4 regions of the Chromobacterium paludis genome follow, and region 1 is predicted to be linked to each of the others. Evidence: predicted binding sites of a transcription regulator. Region 1 holds the regulator's gene; each other region holds the start of a gene.
What was found. Region 1 encodes FNR, which switches genes on or off when oxygen is low (the NO sensors DNR and NnrR bind a similar motif). Its sites were predicted from a motif close to TTGATNNNNATCAA; they were not measured.

Region 1 (4,343 bases):
ATCGGATGCATTGACGGCCTCTACACTTGAACGATGAGCGGATGTCCGTCTGATGACGCGACACCCGCTGGTAACAATCTGGGTTAAGGAACAAAAAAACCCGACGCCTGGGCGCGGGCTTTTGGTATATGCCCGCTATTTTAATGTGAAAACGCCAATGAATAAACCCCAAGTACCTGATTTTCTGCAAAACATCCGCGTGGTGCTGGCCCGCCCCAACCATCCGGGCAATATCGGCTCCGCCGCCCGCGCCATGAAAACCATGGGTTTGAGCCGGCTCTACCTGGTGGAGCCCAAGGTGTTTCCCAGCGACGAAGCCAATACGCTGGCTTCGGGCGCGGTGGACCTGCTGGAGCGCGCCGTCGTGGTCGGTTCGCTGCGGGAAGCCTTGTCCGACGTCACCGTGGCCTGCGCGCTGACCAGCCGCCGCCGCGAGCTGACCACCCCGCTGTCCACCCCGCGCCAAACCACGCCGGAGCTGATCGCGCGCGCGCGCGAAGGCGAGCAGGTGGCCCTGGTGTTCGGCAACGAAACTTTCGGCTTGTCGATCGAGGAAGTGGAGCAGTGCAACCGCCTGGTGACCATCCCCGGCAATCCGGACTACTTCTCGCTGAACCTGGCGATGGCGGTGCAGGTGATGACTTACGAACTGTTCAGCCACACCGAGGTGGACGTGGAATATCTGCGCGCCGAGGGCGAGGCCGCGACGCAGAGCGAGGTGGACGGCATGTGCGGCCATCTGGAGCAGGCGATGGACGAGATAGGCTACTTCCAGCGCCGCAACAGCGAGCGGCTGATGCGCCGCATGCGGACCATGTTCCACCGCGCCGGCATGCTGCGCGAGGAGATCGACATCCTGCGCGGCTTCTACAAGCAAGTGCAGCGCGCGGCCGGCAAAGCCTCCGGCGATGCGGACTGAGCCAGGCTGCGACCTGCCTTACGCGCATCCCGCGGTGCGCGATCTGGCCTTTTTGCTGACCTCTCCCCCGCCCTGGCTGTGCGGCGCGGACATGCCGCCCGAGCGCCTGCTGGGCGCGGACGGCGCAAATCTGCTGGCCGAACTGGACCGCGCGCCGGCGGCGCTGGAAGCCTGGCTCGCCGGGGCGCCGGCCGTCCGCCTTGGAAAATATGCGGAACGATTATTCTCATTTTGGTTTCGCCATGCATCGCATATCGAACTGGCTTTTGAAAACCTGAAAGTCATCAATGCGGCGCGGCGCACGGTGGGAGAGTTCGATTTTCTGCTGCGCCTGGACGGCGAACCCTGGCATCTGGAAACCGCCAGCAAGTTTTATCTGCAAGTTGGCGACTCGCCCGATGAGCTGATCGGCCCTGGTATCAATGACGCCTGGCGGTTAAAAGAGACCAAAAATACAACACAGCTGCTTTTATCGCGCCATCCCAACGCTCGGGCCGTCCTGCCGCCGGGCTTCGAGAACTGCCGCGCCGCCGCCCGCCTCTGCGGCTGGTTCTTCTATCCCGCAGGCGCCGCCCCTGCGGCCCTTCTCGCGCCCGGCCAGCTCCATGGCTGGCACGCGCCGCGGCTGGATGCCTGGCCCAGACGGCACGAAAATTCGCGCTGGGCCTGGCTGCCCCGATTGCGCTGGCTGGCGCCGGCCCGCTTGGCAGAGGCGGAGACGCAGGAAGAACACGCCTTGCGCGACAGCTTGTCCGCCGCCGCCGCGCCGCAGCTGGTGGCGGAACTGCAGCCTGGCGCGGACGGCGTCTGGCGCGAAGCGGCGCGCGGCTTCGTCACCCCGCCCGGCTGGCCGGACCCCGGCCGCCTGGCCGCGCTGCGGCAGCGCATCGCCGCCGCGCAGGCATGAAAAAAGGCAGGCCATGGCCTGCCTTCCTCACTTCTCAACCCACCCCGCTTAGTGCCCGTTGGCGTGGGCGCAGCCGGAAATCAAGGCTTTCAGATCGTCCAGTTGCACCAGCTGGATGTGCTTGTGATCGACGGTGATCCAGCCTTGTTGCTGGAACTTGGACAGCGTGCGGCTGACCGTTTCCAGCTTCAGGCCCAGGAAGCTGCCGATTTCCTCGCGGCTCATGCGCAGGATGAAGTCGTTGGCGGCGAAGCCGCGGCTGGACAGGCGGCCGGACAGGTTCAGCAGGAAGGCGGCGATGCGCTCCTCCGCCTTCATATTGCCCAGCAGCAGCATGACGTTTTGGTCGCGCACGATCTCGCGGCTCATCAGCCGGTAGAAGTGGTGCTGCAGGCTGGGGATGTCGCGGCTCAGCGTTTCCATGCGGTTGAACGGCAGTTCGCACACTTCGCTGTCCTCCAGCGCGATGGCGTCGCAGCTGTGGTTGCCGGTGGAAATGCCGTCCAGGCCCATCAGCTCGCCGGACATCTGGAAGCCGGTCACTTGCTCGCGGCCGTCCTGGCTGGCGACACAGGTCTTGAAGAAGCCGGTGCGCACGGCGAACAAGGACTTGAAAGACTCGCCGCTGTGGAACAGGTACTCGCCGCGTTTCAGGCGTCGGCTCTGCCGGATCACGGTGTCGAGCTGGCTCATCTCCTCGCGGTTCAGTCCGACAGGCAAGCACAGCTCGCGCAGACTGCAGCTGGAGCAGGAGACTTTCAAAGAATGCAGGGGTGTGTGGTTGTGTTCAGACATGCTATTTGGCTGCAAGCTCGTAAAGGTTGACCATAGTCAATGCCGACAATGGGGGATTTCCGCAAATTTACCAGTACACCGGAAGTTTTTCCATCTGAATGAGACATGAAAACCACCCATCCCTTCTCACCCGCCCATTTTGAGTTCGATCGCGAGCTGATCGAACGCCTGGATGGATCTGGACCGCGGTATACATCGTACCCGACCGCAGATCGCTTCACATCAAATTTCTCTGATGATGACTATCTGCTGCGCCTGCAACAACGCCGCATCGGCGCCAACCGCAAGCCTTTATCGGTTTACGTGCATATACCATTTTGCAACACCGTCTGCTTCTACTGCGCCTGCAACAAGATCATCACCAAGGACAAGAGCAAGGCGGACATCTATCTGGACCACCTGGAGAAGGAAATCCAGCTGGTGGCGGCGCAACTGGGCTGCCGCGAGAAGATCATCCAGCTGCATTTCGGCGGCGGCACGCCCACCTTCCTCTCCGATGCGCAGCTGGAACGATTGATGGCCATGCTGGCCGAGCACTTCGAGTTCATGCCCGACGGCGAATACTCGATCGAGATCGACCCGCGCAAGGTGTCGCGCGAAACCATGCTCAAGCTGGCCAAGTTCGGCTTCAACCGCATCAGCGTCGGCGTGCAGGACTTCGAGCCGGCGGTGCAAAAAGCCGTCAACCGCGTCCAGAGCGAGGAAGAAACCCGCGCCGTGATCGAGGCCGGGCGAGAGGCCGGCATCCAGTCGGTGAGCCTGGACCTGATCTACGGCCTGCCGCTGCAAACGCGCGAATCCATGCTGCGCACCTTGCAAAAGGCGCTGGAGCTGAACCCGGACCGGCTGGCGCTGTACAACTACGCCCACCTGCCCACGGTGTTCATGCCGCAGCGGCGCATCCACGAAGCGGACCTGCCCTCCGCCTCGGTCAAACTGGACATCCTGCAGGATGCGGTGAAGATGCTGACCGACGCCGGCTATGTGTTCATCGGCATGGACCACTTCGCCAAGCCCGACGACGAACTGGCGGTGGCGCTGCGCCAGGGCCGGCTGCAACGCAACTTCCAGGGCTACTCCACGCATGCGGACTGCGACATGCTGGCCTTCGGCGTGTCCGCCATCAGCAAGGTGGGCTCCAGCTACTGCCAGAACGACAAGACGCTGGAGGGCTATTACGCGGCGCTGGACGCGGACAAGCTGCCCATCGTGCGCGGCATCACGCTGGACAACGACGACCTGTTGCGCCGCACCATCATCCAGGGCCTGATGTGCCGCTTCGCCTTGTCGGTGGAGGCGATAGAGGAAATCTTCGGCATCAACTTCGCTCAGTATTTCACCGAGGAAATGCCGCAGATCCGCGCCTTCCAACAGCAGGGCCTGCTGTCCTTCGACGGCGACTTCCTGATGGTGGAGCCCAAGGGGCGCTTCCTGATCCGCAACATCGCCATGTTGTTCGACCGCCATCTGCGCGAGCGCCAGACCCACGCCCGCTACTCCAAAACCATCTAAATCCCGCCGCCTCGCGCCCCCCGCGAGGCGGTCTTTCCTCGCCTATCTCGCCCGCGATATCCGCCATTCGTGTAAATGGCTATGATTCCGTCTTGTAATAAGCAATTTCACTTATACAGTTGAAGGGACGGAAGCGTTTCCCGTCCTGTCTTGCGCGGCCGCTTTGGCCGCAGCGATACGGTAGGAGTTTCGCCATGAACACACCCATCG
Region 2 (4,343 bases), 190 kb from region 1:
CCAGCGGCGCCTGGATCAGGCGACGTTTGTTGTGGCGCTTCTTGTGCCACGGATCGGGGAAGAAAATGTGCACGCCGTCCAGGCAGCCATCGGCCAGCATATTGTCCAGCACTTCCACCGCGTCGTGGCGCATCAGCCGCAGATTGGTCAATTCCTTCTCTGCGATCAGCTTGCACAGATTGCCCACGCCGGGGCCATGCACCTCGATGCCCAGATAGTCCTTGTCCGGGTTGGCCGCGGCGATCTCGGCAGTAGCGCCGCCCATGCCGAAGCCGATTTCCAGGATCTTGGGCGCGGCGCGGCCGAAAGCCTGCTCCAGGTCGATCCACTCGGGACGGTACTCTATGCCCCACTTGGGCATGCCCTCATCCATCGCTCGCTGCTGGCCCTGGGACAGATGGCCCTGGCGCAGCACGAAGCTGCGGATCGCTCGTTTGAAAGCCGGATTATCCATTTTGCTGGCCTGCTGAAAACTCAAAAAAACCGCGATGTTACCGAATCTTGGCGTAGCTTGCGAGTATTGCCGCCTTTCGCGCCGCATCCTGGCGCAATGCGTCCAGATAATCGAGCACGCTCGGCCACCGCAGGCCGACGCGCAATTCGCGCCGCAGCCTGCCGTTGTCTAGCCGGCGCGACTCGGCCAGGAAGGACCATTGCATGGGCGAAACGCTGGCCTTGACCTGCTGGCGCGGCAATTGGGGCGGGCAGGGCAGACCCAGCGTCTCGCCCAGCGCCTGGTACCAGCGGCTGACCGGCAGCGGCTGGTCATCGCAGGCGTTGTAGACGCGAATGCCGTTCCTGCGCCGCAGCGCGGCCGCGCACAGCCGCGCCAGATCATCGGCGTGGATGTGGTTGCTCCAGCTGTCCTCTGCGTCGACAATCAGCGGCGCGCCGCTGGCGAAGCGGGCCAGCGGCAGGCGCTCGTCGGCGTAAATGCCCGGCGCGCGCAAAATGGTCAACGCGCAACCGCGGCGGGCGGCGAAGCGGCGCAGCTGGGCCTCGGCGTCGGCGCGTCGCAACGCGCGCTCACTGCTGGGATGCAGGGGAGAGGACTCGCGCAGCAGCTTGCCATCGGCATTGCCATACACGCCGCTGGTGCTGATGTAGATCCATTGCTGTGGTATGCTGTCGGCTTTTGCCAGCGCGTACAATAACTTGCGCACTCTCGGGTCGGTCCGGCCGCTGTTTGGCGGCGGCGCGGTGATCAGCACGGCGTCGGCCAGTCCGGCCAGCCGCGCGAGACTGGAGAAGCCGTCCAGATCGCCTATCAGCGGCAAGGCGCCTTGCGCCCGCCAGCGCGCGGCCGTTTCCTGGCTGCGGCACAGTGTAAGGATGCGCCAATGTTGGCGCAGCAGGGGTAGGGCGCGGTAGGCGACATCGCCGGCGCCGATGATGAGCAAGGTACGCATGGTGTGCATTTTAGCCAGAATTCGGGATTGAGAAACGACATGACTTGCCAGGTGAAGGTGCTCCCCAGTGGGCATACATTCGGAGTGGAGGCGCACGAAACCATTCTTGAGGCCGCGCTGCGCCAGGGCGTGGGCCTGCCTTACGGTTGCCGCGACGGCGCCTGCGGCGCTTGCAAGGGCAAGGTGGTGGAAGGCGAAGTGAGCCAGGACGGCTTCCAGGAAAAAGCGCTGACCTCGGCCGAGCAGGCCCAGGGCATGGCGCTGTTCTGCTGCGCGCGGCCGCAGGGCGATATCAGCATCGAAGTGCGCGAAGTCACCGGCGCCGGCGATTTCCAGATCAAGACCCTGCCGTGCCGGGTGGAAAAAATCGAGAAAATCCACGACGTGGCGGTGCTGAAGCTGAAGCTGCCGGTGTCTGAACGGCTGCAATTCCGCGCCGGCCAATACATCGACATCCTGATGAAGGACGGCAAGAAGCGCAGCTTCTCCATCGCCAACGCGCCGCACGACGACGCTTTTCTGGAGCTACATATCCGCCACCAGCCAGGCGGCTCCTTCTCGGAGTACGTGTTTCATCAGATGAAGGAGCGCGAGATCATGCGCTTCAAGGGGCCGCTGGGTTCCTTCTTCCTGCGGGAGGAGTCGGACAAGCCCATCGTGTTCATCGCCAGCGGCACCGGTTTCGCGCCGGTGAAGGGCATCATCGAGCACGCGATCCAGCACGGCATCACGCGGCCGATGACTTTCTACTGGGGCGCACGCAGCAAGGCTGACCTCTATATGTCCGATCTGGCGGAAGGCTGGGCCGCGGAGCATCCGCATATCCGCTACATCCCGGTGCTGTCTGAGGCGCTGCCGGAAGACAACTGGACCGGCCGCACCGGCTTTGTGCATCAGGCGGTGCTGGAAGATTTTGCCGACTTGTCCGGCCATCAAGTCTATGCCTGCGGCGCGCCGGTGATGGTGGAGGTGGCGCATGGCGCCTTCACCCGCGAACGCGCCCTGCCGGAAGACGAGTTCTTCTCCGACGCCTTCTTCCTGGCTAAGGATATGGGCGGCGCTAAGTAAACAAGCCATTGATCTGTATGTAAAAAGCCTCCGGCTATGGCCGGGGGCTTTTATTTTTTCGAGATGACATCCGGTTTGATTTGGGTCAATTCCAATGTTTTGTGTATGGTTATTATGTCGTTGGCAAGGCACGGAGTCGCGAAATCTGCGAGGGAGAACACGATGGAGTTGCTGACCTTGATGTTGTCCGACGACGTGGGTCGTCTGAGTCTATTAACGATAGTCGTGGCTACGCTGGTGGTGTTGGGCGCGGTGTGGGCCATCTTCAGAAACATGAACAAGCCGGGCAAGTAAAAGTTTTACCCCTGTAGTTTTGGCATTTCCTCTTGATGTGTGTGTTGGCGGATACGGTGGTGGGCCGTATCCGCTCTTTTTTTGTCCGCCCGCCGTCTTGAAAATCAGGCTTTTCTAATTTTAACTATCCCTAATTTCTTGTTTTTAATGGATTTCTTCATTTTTTTGCGTTGGATCAGACGGCTGAGGACACGATCTTTCGCTTTCCCGGGCTTGTCCTATGCTGAGTGTGGTCGCTGGCTTGGACCGTATTTGCGAATGACTGCCAGTTTCAATGACGCTTTGACGTAAGCCTGAGTCGCAAATTCTGTAGTTCGACGGTTTCAGTCCAAAGGGGCTTGATACATGTCAATCGAGCCGATGACTCGTCTGGAAGGGTCGATTTCACGCGGTATACCATCGTTTCAGATGATAAGAATTTAATGATAAATCACGCCATACCTCGTTAATTGGAGAATGAAAATGTCCACTGAAACTGCAAGCCAAGCCGGCGTAACGGAAGGCGGTTCGCCCCGGCTCAAGCTAGGCGCGCTGACCGCGCTAGTCGTCGGCTCCATGATAGGCGGCGGCATCTTCTCGCTGCCGCAAAATATGGCGGCCGGCGCCGGCGCCGGCGCCATTCTGATAGGCTGGGCCATCACCTTCGTCGGCATGCTGGCTTTGGCCTTCGTGTTCCAGATGCTGGCCTCGCGCAAGCCTGAAGTGTCGGGCGGCGTGTATGGCTACGCCAAAGCCGGCTTCGGCGACTACATGGGCTTCAATTCGGCCTGGGGTTACTGGATCTCGGCCTGGATCGGCAATGTGTCGTACTTTGTGGTGATGTTCTCGGCGCTGGGCTTCTGGTTCCCGGTATTCGGCGACGGCAACACGCCCACCGCCATCGTCTGCGCCTCGGTGCTGCTGTGGGCGCTGCACTTCCTGGTGTTGCGCGGGGTGCACGGCGCGGCCTTCATCAACACCATCACCACGATTGCCAAACTGGTGCCGCTGGCGCTGTTCATCGCGCTGATCGTGTTCGCCTTCAAGGTGGATACCTTCAATCTCGAGTTCTGGGGCAACGCCAAGCTTGGCTCCATCGTCGATCAGGTGAAGAGCACCATGCTGGTGACGGTGTGGGTGTTCATCGGCATTGAAGGCGCCTCGATGTTCTCCGGCCGCGCCGAAAGCATGAAGGACGTGGGCAAGGCCACCGTGATCGGCTTCCTGTTGACCATCGCGCTCTTGGTCGCCGTGTCGGTGCTGTCGCTGGGCGTGATGACTCAGCCGGAACTGGCCGCCTTGAAGAACCCGTCCACCGCCTATGTGCTGCAAAAAGCCTTTGGTTCCTTCGGCGCCAACCTGATGAACGCCGGTCTGGTGATCTCCGTCGGCGGCGCGCTGCTGGCCTGGACCCTGCTGGCCGCCGAAGCGCCTTACCTCGCCGGCAAGGATGGCGTGATGCCCAAGGTGTTCGGCACCACCAACGCCAACGACACTCCGGCTGCCTCGCTGTGGCTGACCAATGGCCTGATCCAGCTGTTCCTGCTGATCACGCTGAAGAGCTCGGCCGGCTACCTGGCGCTGCTGTCGCTG
Region 3 (4,343 bases), 1.3 Mb from region 1:
TGCGGCCGCGCGAGACGCGGGCGATGAACATGCCGACGAACGGCGCCCAGGTGACCCACCAGGCCCAGTAGAACAGGGTCCAGTTGGCCATCCAGTCGCCCTGGCTGAACGGGCTCATGCGCAGGCTGGCGCTGGTCAGATTGCCCAGGTAGTCGCCCAGGGTGGTGGTGAAGGTGTCGAAGATGAAGCCGGTGGGGCCCAGCAGCACCACGGCCAGGAACAGCAGGATGGCCAGCGCGATGTTGAAGTTGGACAGCCACTTGATGCCGCGCGACAGGCCGGTCAAGGACGACAGCAGGAACAGCGCGGTGGCGACCACCACGATGGCCACGGTCAGCCAGGTGGATGGCTGGATGCCGAACAGCATCTGCAGGCCGCTCTCGATCTGCAGCGCGCCGAAGCCCAGGGTGGTGGCCACGCCGAACACGGTGGCCAGCACGGCCAGCACGTCGATGGCCACGCCTATCGGACCGTCCACCTTATCGCCCAGCAGCGGGCGGAAGGCGGCGCTGATCAGGCCTTTCTGGCCGCGGTTGAACTTGAAATAGGCCAGGGCCAGCGCGGTCAGGCTGTACACCGCCCACGGGTGCAGGCCCCAGTGGAAGAACACGTGGCGCATGGCCAGCCGCGCGGCCTCCGCCGATTCCGGCGTGGTGGACGCGCTGGCGGGCTTGGCGAAGTGGGAGATCGGCTCGGCCACCCCCCAAAACACCAGGCCTATGCCCATGCCGGCGGAAAACAGCATGGCGAACCAGCTCAGGCGCGAGAACTCCGGCTCCTCGTCCTCCTTGCCCAGCCGGATGTGGCCAAAGCGGCCGAAGGCCAGGTAAAGCGCGAACATCAGGAAGCCGAACACCGACAATAAATAGAACCAGCCGAAGCGGGAAATGGTGAAGCTCAGCCACTGGCCGGCGGCGTGGGTCATGTGCTCGGGGGCGATGACCCCCCATAGCGCGAACAATACGGTGAGCAAGAGAGAGAGACGTAAAACCATCGGGACTCCTGTGCATGGCGACGACAAGCCCCGCGCGGGGCGCATGGTCGCGATGTAAGGGTGAGCGGAACGGCGCGGCGAAACCGCGGGCGAAACCGGCGCGGGCCGGCGAGAGCACTCCGTATGGGCAAGGCCGGCGCGTCTGGCCGGATGCGGCGGAGCGGGCAGCTGAAATGAATAAATCCGCGCTGTGCGGGCGGATTTTCCCCGTTTAATGCATGCGGGAGCTGCCTGGATAATTGAACAAAATCAATCAATTGCTTTTTAGACTATCACCATTAGCGTTTTCTTGTAAACATCAGGGGCGTACTTTTCTGGAAAATGGGCGCGCCGGCGGCCAGTCTTGACAGCGCGAGCGGGCTTGGCCAACCTGTCGCGCTGATGATAGGCCGAAAGCGGGAGACGCAGATGATTCGAGTGGATGTTTTGCTGGTGGAACAAGGGCTTGCGGCTTCGCGCACCGCGGCGCAGAACCTGATCGCCGCCGGCCGCGTCAGCTGCGAGGGCGCGCCGGTGAGCAAGGCCAGCCAGAAGTTTCCGCCGCATGCCGAATTTGCCATCGTCGCCGACGAGGCCGACCGCTACGTCTCGCGCGGCGGCCTGAAGATGCAGGGCGCGCTGGCCGCAGCCGGGCTGGATCCAGCCGGCTGGACCGCGCTGGACGTGGGCCAGTCCACCGGCGGCTTTACCGACTGCCTGCTGCAGGCCGGCGCGCGCCGGGTGGTGGGCGTGGACGTGGGCCACGACCAGTTGCATGCCCGGCTGCGCGAGGACGCGCGGGTGCGCTATTTCGAGGGCGTCAACGCGCGCGCGCTGGACCGCGCCGCGCTGCTGGCGGCCAATGACGGTGACGGCTTCGACTTGATGGTGTGCGACGTGTCGTTTATTTCGCTAAGCCTGGTGCTGCCGTCGGCCCTGCCCCTGCTGAAGCCGGGCGGCCGCCTGCTCAGCCTGGTCAAGCCGCAGTTCGAAGTGGGGCGCGAGGGCTTGTCCAAGGGCGGCATTGTGCGCGACGAAAGCCTGTATCCCGTGGTGAAGGACAAGATCAACCGCGTGTTGGACGAGCAGGCCATGCGGGTGCTGGCCTGGTTCGATAGCCCGATCAAGGGCGGCGACGGCAATCACGAGTTCTTCGTGCACGCTGTGCGGCGCTGAAGCGCAAACCGGCTCGCGCGAGGCGGGCCGGAGGGATGGCCTGCGGGATGGGCTTATTCCACGCTGATGTCGTCGTCGTCCTGGCTGCGCACCACCAAGAGCGGCAGATGGCTGCGGCGCAGCACGTCCTCGGCGAAACTGCCAAGGAAGAGGTGGGCCAGGCCGCCGCGGCCATGGGTGCCCAGCACGATCAGATTGGCTTGTTGCGAGCGGGCGTAGCCCAGCAGCAGATCGGCCAGGTCATGGCCGCCTTCCCAGCTTTTTTCCAGATGGCTGAGCACATTGCTGAGGCCGGCATTGCGGGCGATCTGCTGCGCGCGCGCCAGCGCCTCCTCGCCCTGCTTCAGCACCAGGTCGTAACCGGGGTCGCCGGCGTAGACGCCCAGGCTGTCTACGGCCAAGTCGCGCACGCTGGCGATGTGCACCAGGGTCAGGCGGGAATCGGCGAACTTGGCCAGGCGGATGGCCTCGTGCAAGGCTTTGTCGGAATTGTTGCTGCCGTCTATCGCGGCGATGATGTGGCTGTACATCGGCTGCTCCTTGGCATACTTCTGCTTGGTGGGATGACTTCAGCATACCGCGCCCTGGGCGGCCTTGTCTTGCCGGGCTCGCGCGGGTATTGATCCAGGGCAAATTTGCTCGGCGCTATCTCCGGCGCGATTCAAACCATGGGCCTGAGTCTACCGCGTCGGCTGCGTGGACGAATGTTTGAACGGCGGGGCGGCCCGCTGGGCAGGCCGGGGAGCTGTCTTGCAGCTCCCCGACACCCCTTGGCGACCCCTGCGGCCGAAGAAGCCGGGGCCGAAGGGGATGGGGGGCGGCCGGCCTGCAGCCAAGGTTGGGGAGCGCTAGACCAAGAACCCCAGGTACTGCCGCTCCCAGGTGGAAACCTGGCGGTGGTAATCGTTCAATTCCACCTCCTTGACCGCCAGGTAGGCGCGGCTGAACTCGGCGCCGAACAGCGCTTCCGCCGCGCCGCCGGCGGCCATCGCGGCGCAGGCCGCGTCCAGGGTGGACGGCAGGCTGGCGGCCTGCTGCTTGAACACATTGCCGTGCACCGCCTCGTCCGGCGTCAAGCCTTGCTCGATGCCGGCGAGGCCGGCGCCCAGGCTGGCGGCCAGCGCCAGATAGGGGTTGGCGTCGCAGCCGGGCAGGCGGTTTTCCACGCGGCGCGCTTCCGGGCCGGACACCGGCACCCGGAGACCCACCGAGCGGTTGTCCAGGCCCCAGCTCAGATTGACCGGCGCGGCCATGCCCTTGACGAAGCGGCGGTAGGAGTTGGGATTGGGACAGAACAGCGGCATCAGCTCCGGCAGGTAGCGCTGCAGGCCGGCGATGAAGCCAAAGAATTCCGGGCTTTCCGCGCCGTCGGCGCGGCTGAACACATTGGCGCCGCCGCGGTCCACGATGCTTTGATGGATGTGCATGGAGCTGCCGGGCTGGCCGGGCAAGGGCTTGGCCATGCACACGGCGCTGAGGCCGTGGCGCAGGGCGATTTCCTTGAGCGCGGTCTTGAACATAAAGGTGTCGTCGGCCAGCTTCAGCGCGTCGCCGTGCTTGAGATTGATCTCGAACTGGCTGGGACCCATCTCGTGCACGCAGGTGTCGGTGGCGATGCCCAGCGTCTCGCAGGCCTGGTACAGCTCGTCGAAGAAGGCTTCCAGCTCGCCCAGCGCGGAGAAGCCGAAGGCGTCGAAGCCGGTCTCGCGGCGGCCGCTGGGCAGCTTGGGGGCTTGGAAGGGTTGCGCCGGGTCGCCATGAGCGGCGAACAGATAGAACTCCAGCTCCGGCGCGACGATGGGCGTCCAGCCGCGGGCGGCGTAGCGCGCCAGCAGCTGCTTCAATACCGAGCGCGGCGCCAGCGGCGACAGGCTACCGTCATGGTCCACGTTGTCGCAAATCACCATGGCGCGCGGGGTCTTGGCCCACGGCACCGCTTTCAGGGTGGCGTAATCGGGGACCAGCGCGACGTCGGGGTCGTGCTCGCCGTAGTAGCTGTAGTCGGGAAACTCGCCGACGCAGCTTTGCAGCGGCACCGCGCGCGCGATGCGCAGCTGCTGCCCCTGGATGAAGGCGGGGGCGGGCAGCGTTTTGCCACGGGGAAAGCCGTGGACGTCGGCGAAGGCGAGTTCCACATCCCTCGCCTTGCTTTGTTGCAGCCATTCGATGAGGCCTGCCGGCATGCGGGCATCAG
Region 4 (4,343 bases), 310 kb from region 1:
GCTCCGAGATCGGCGCCCACATCCTGTCCGGCGCGGTGATCGAAACCGGCGCGCTGACCGAGCTGCTGCCCAACTGGAAGGAATTGGACGCGCCGCTGAACACGCCGGCGCTGTCCGACCGCTTCCTCTATCTGACCGAGACCGAGTCCATCCAGCTGCCCACGCCGCCGCAGATGCATAACGAGGGCAACTACATCGTCAGCCTGGGCAATTTCTGTCGTTGGCTGGGCCAGCAGGCCGAAAACCTGGGCGTGGAGATCTATCCTGGCTTCGCGGCGGCCGAAGTGCTGTATCACGCCGACGGCTCGGTCAAAGGCGTGGCCACCGGCGCCGTGGGCACCGGCAAGAACGGCGACCAGGATGGCGAGCCAGGCATGGAGCTGTGGGCCAAGCAGACGATCTTCGCCGAAGGCTGTAGAGGTTCGCTGACCAAGACCCTGCTGTCGCGCTTTAAGCTGACCGACGGTTCCGATCCGCAAACCTTCGGCATCGGCATCAAGGAATTGTGGGAAGTGCCGGCGGAAAACCATCAGCCCGGCCATATCACGCATACGGTGGGCTGGCCGATGGACACCGCCACTTATGGCGGCTCCTTCCTCTACCACCTGGAAGACAATTTGGTGGCGGTGGGCTTCGTGGTGGGCCTGGACTACCAGAATCCTTATCTGTCGCCGTTTGAGGAATTCCAGCGCTTCAAGACCCATCCGGCGATCAAGAAGACGTTCGAAGGCGGCCGCCGCGTGTCCTACGGCGCGCGCGCGCTGGCGGAAGGCGGTCTGCAAAGTCTGCCCAAGCTGACTTTCCCGGGCGGCGTTTTAGTTGGCGACACCGCCGGCTTCCTCAATGTGCCCAAGATCAAGGGTACCCACACGGCGATGAAATCCGCCATGCTGGCGGCTGAGGCGGTGTTCGAACTGCTGGGCGACGAGGCCCAGGCGCAGGGCGGCGAGGCCAAGGCTTACTCGGCCAAGTTCAAGCAGAGCTGGGTGCATGACGAGCTGTACAAGGTGCGCAACATCCGCCCGTCCTTCCGCTGGGGCCTGTGGCCGGCCATGATTTATTCGGCCATCGACACCTTCCTGTTCCGCGGCCGCGCGCCGTGGACGCTGCGCCACAAGCATGCCGACAACGAGGCGCTGCGCCCGGCCTATGAATGCAACCGCATCCCGTATCCCAAGCCGGACGGCGTGCTGACCTTCGACCGCCTGTCCTCGGTGTTCATCTCCAACGCCAACCACAGCGAAGACCAGCCGGCCCACCTGAAGTTGAAGGACGCCTCGGTGCCCATCGCCATCAATCTGGCCAAGTACGACGCGCCAGAGCAGCGCTACTGCCCGGCCGGCGTGTACGAGATCGTCGGCCAGGACGAGGGCGCGCCGCGTCTGCAGATCAACGCGCAGAACTGCGTGCACTGCAAGACCTGCGACATCAAGGACCCGACCCAGAATATCAACTGGGTGACGCCGGAAGGCGGCGGCGGGCCGAACTACCCGAATATGTAAACGGGCGTTCCACGCCGCGCGAGGCCGGGTTTCCTGCGGGAAACCCGGCTTTTTTGTTTTGATCGCCGGCAAGCCAGGGGAAACAATGGCTTGACGGCCGGCGCCATCGTTGGCAGCATGGCCTTATGCAAGCCCGAACCGTATTTTTCGCCCATGCTTATTATTGGTACCGCCCCTCCCGGCGGCGCCAGGGATAGGCTCGGCTTTCAGGTTCACCGAGCGCATACCCGACCATGCCGCCGATTACCGGCGGCATTTGTGTTTGCAGTCTCAGCGCAATACATGGTCTCCGGTCAGGCGGATTGCACGCTTCAGGAGATAGAGCCATGCACGAAATCAGCGACATCCGCATTCTCGCCCCCCACGCCCAGCCGCATGCCGCGGCGCGGGCGCTGTATCCGGTCGCGCTGTCGACCGACGGCGAGCGGCTGGCGTATCGTCCCGGCTCGCCGCAAGCGCTGCCGGAGCGCGCCTGCCTGCTGGAGTCCCTGCTGCCCGAGATCCGCCAACTGGCGCTGCACCTGGCCATGCGGCGCGGCCTGCCGCCGGGCGCCACGCCGGCGCGCATCGCCGAGCCGGCCGACTGGCTGGCGGCGCGGCTCTTGCTGTTGGCGTGGCGGCAGCTGGAGGTGGGCTTGGACGAGTTGGCCGGGCTGGATGAGGCCAACCGCCGGGCGGAGCGATTGGCGGAGGCCGCCGGCTGGGAGTGGACGCCGGTCTTGCCGGTGTTGTCTCCCGCGCGGCGGGCGGATGGCGTGTTGCGAGGCTGGAGCGATGCGCCAGCCCCTGCGATGGATGAGGGCGCGGTGCCGGCCAGCCTGGCGTTTCGCCGCACGGCGGCGGCGCGCTTCGCCGCCTTGTTCGCGCGTTGAGAGATGAAAATAGAGAGGAGAGGCGAATGGAGCTGGAGCTGCTGGACGAGAACGAACGGAAGCTGAACAATCTGACGCTGACCGTCTATATCCTGCAGGCGGTGAGCCTGCTGGTGGGCGTGACCGCCATCGTCGGCGTGATCATCAATTACGTGAAGCGCGACGACGTGCGCGGCACCTTGTACGAGAGCCATTTCGAGTGGCAGATCCGCACCTTCTGGCTGGCGCTGCTGGGCTATGTCGTCGGCTTCGCCACGATCTGGCTGCTGGTGGGCGGCGTGGTGTTGTTCGCGGTGTGGGTGTGGTATATCTACCGCGTTGTCAAAGGCTTCCTGTATTTCAACGACCGCAAGCCCATGCCCGCCAAATGAAAAGGCGGGCGCCAGGGCGCCCGCAAACGGCTCTGCGCGAACCGGTAAAAATGCGGCCGGGTAGGGCCCGGCCAGGATGGTTTTGTCCACATGCTACGCCGCTGACGGCGATCTGGCCGTGCAAGCAGACAAACGCTTGTTCCACGTCAAGCCTGGCAGCATGCCGCCGGCTTTGGCACAATGCCCAACTCCCATCTATATCTGCCATCATGCAAGCCGAAGACCTGATCGCCCTCACCACCCGCGCCATGCCTTTCGGCAAGCACAAGGGCACGCTGATTTGCGAGCTGCCGGGCCATTACCTGAACTGGTTCGCCCGCGAAGGCTTCCCGCCGGGCGAGATCGGCCGCTTGCTGCAATTGATGCAAGAACTGGACCACAACGGTCTGACTTATCTGCTGGACCCGATTAGAAAGCGTTAACTATGGCAATCCAATGGTTTCCCGGCCATATGAACAAGGCGCGCAAGGATGTCGCCGAGCGCCTGAAAGATATCGACGTCGTCATCGAGCTGCTGGACGCCCGCCTGCCGGCCTCCAGCGCCAACCCGATGCTGGCGCGCATGGCCAAGGGCAAGCCGCGGCTGATGATTTTGAACAAGCAGGACCTGGCCGATCCGGCCGTGACCGAACAATGGCTGGCCTGGTACCGCGCCCGCAAGCAGACCGAGGCGCTGGGCATGGATGCCGGCGAGCGCGCGCCGGCGCAGCGCCTGATCGCGGCCTGCCGCGCGCTGGCGCCGACCCGCGGCGGCCTGGAAAAGCCGCTGCGCGTGCTGATTTGCGGCATTCCCAATGTCGGCAAGTCCACATTGATCAACAGCATGTCCAGCCGCAAGATCGCCAAGACCGGCAATATGCCCGGCGTGACCAAGAACGAGCAGCGCATCATCCTGGCCGACGACTTCGAGCTGTACGACACGCCCGGCATGCTGTGGCCCAAGATCGAGGTGGAAGAGGGCGGCTATAACCTGGCCGCCAGCGGCGCCGTCGGCCGCAACGCCATGGACGAGGAGGAGGTGTCGCTGGAGCTGCTGAAGTACCTGCTGGTCCACTACCGCGCCGAGCTGGCCGCGCGCTACAAGTTTGACGTGGAGGAACTGGACGGCGCACAGGACTGGCAGGCGCTGGAGCTGATCGGCAAGCGCCGCGGCGCGGTGCTGTCCGGCGGCCGCATCAATATGCAAAAGGCGGCGGAAATCGTGCTGACCGACTTCCGCGACGGCCAGACCGGCCGCATCACGCTGGAGCGTCCGGAAGAGTGGGTGGAGTGGGAAAAGCGCGCCAAGATTCTGGCAGCCGAACGAGCCATTTTGCGGGAAGAGAAGCTGAAAGATAAAGAAGGCCGCAAGCAAGGCAGCCGCTGATGTCAAAAAGCCCGGAGCATCCGGGCTTAATGTGATGGTCAGCCTGACCTAAATGCCTCAGCAGGCGTCAAACCTGCTGAGGCATTTTTTCTTCTTCGGGGAGAGCATCATGGCAACCGTCACACTCATCGGTCTGGATATCGGCAAGCACAGCTTTCATCTGATTGGGCACGACCCGCGCGGCAACCCGGTCCTCAAGAAGCAGTTCAATCGCAACAGTCTCATCGAATTT

Region 2: a site for FNR is predicted at 2,553-2,566, ahead of FYK34_RS13690 (DUF3149 domain-containing protein). Genes of this name have one in related genera too.
Region 3: a site for FNR is predicted at 2,769-2,782, ahead of FYK34_RS18765 (universal stress protein). Genes of this name have one in related genera too.
Region 4: a site for FNR is predicted at 2,882-2,895, ahead of FYK34_RS14260 (DUF3820 family protein). Genes of this name have one in related genera too.

What each region holds. Positions count from the first base shown of each region.
Region 1 covers NZ_CP043473.1:2,706,354-2,710,696, forward strand. Annotated here, with positions in the region: gene FYK34_RS12680 (inositol monophosphatase family protein) at 1-11, opposite strand, end outside; gene FYK34_RS12685 (RNA methyltransferase) at 158-919, shown strand; gene FYK34_RS12690 (DUF1853 family protein) at 909-1,826, shown strand; gene fnr (fumarate/nitrate reduction transcriptional regulator Fnr) at 1,875-2,621, opposite strand; gene hemN (oxygen-independent coproporphyrinogen III oxidase) at 2,727-4,133, shown strand; gene FYK34_RS20505 (methyl-accepting chemotaxis protein) at 4,328-4,343, shown strand, end outside.
Region 2 covers NZ_CP043473.1:2,896,869-2,901,211, reverse strand. Annotated here, with positions in the region: gene trmB (tRNA (guanosine(46)-N7)-methyltransferase TrmB) at 1-454, opposite strand, end outside; gene FYK34_RS13700 (SDR family oxidoreductase) at 492-1,409, opposite strand; gene FYK34_RS13695 (CDP-6-deoxy-delta-3,4-glucoseen reductase) at 1,449-2,477, shown strand; gene FYK34_RS13690 (DUF3149 domain-containing protein) at 2,640-2,771, shown strand; gene arcD (arginine-ornithine antiporter) at 3,234-4,343, shown strand, end outside.
Region 3 covers NZ_CP043473.1:3,959,978-3,964,320, forward strand. Annotated here, with positions in the region: gene FYK34_RS18755 (glycine betaine uptake BCCT transporter) at 1-994, opposite strand, end outside; gene FYK34_RS18760 (TlyA family RNA methyltransferase) at 1,403-2,149, shown strand; gene FYK34_RS18765 (universal stress protein) at 2,203-2,679, opposite strand; gene FYK34_RS18770 (glutamine synthetase family protein) at 2,998-4,343, opposite strand, start outside.
Region 4 covers NZ_CP043473.1:3,014,459-3,018,801, reverse strand. Annotated here, with positions in the region: gene FYK34_RS14275 (electron transfer flavoprotein-ubiquinone oxidoreductase) at 1-1,502, shown strand, start outside; gene FYK34_RS14270 (hypothetical protein) at 1,829-2,374, shown strand; gene FYK34_RS14265 (DUF4870 family protein) at 2,401-2,745, shown strand; gene FYK34_RS14260 (DUF3820 family protein) at 2,955-3,167, shown strand; gene ylqF (ribosome biogenesis GTPase YlqF) at 3,170-4,111, shown strand; gene FYK34_RS14250 (IS110 family RNA-guided transposase) at 4,221-4,343, shown strand, end outside.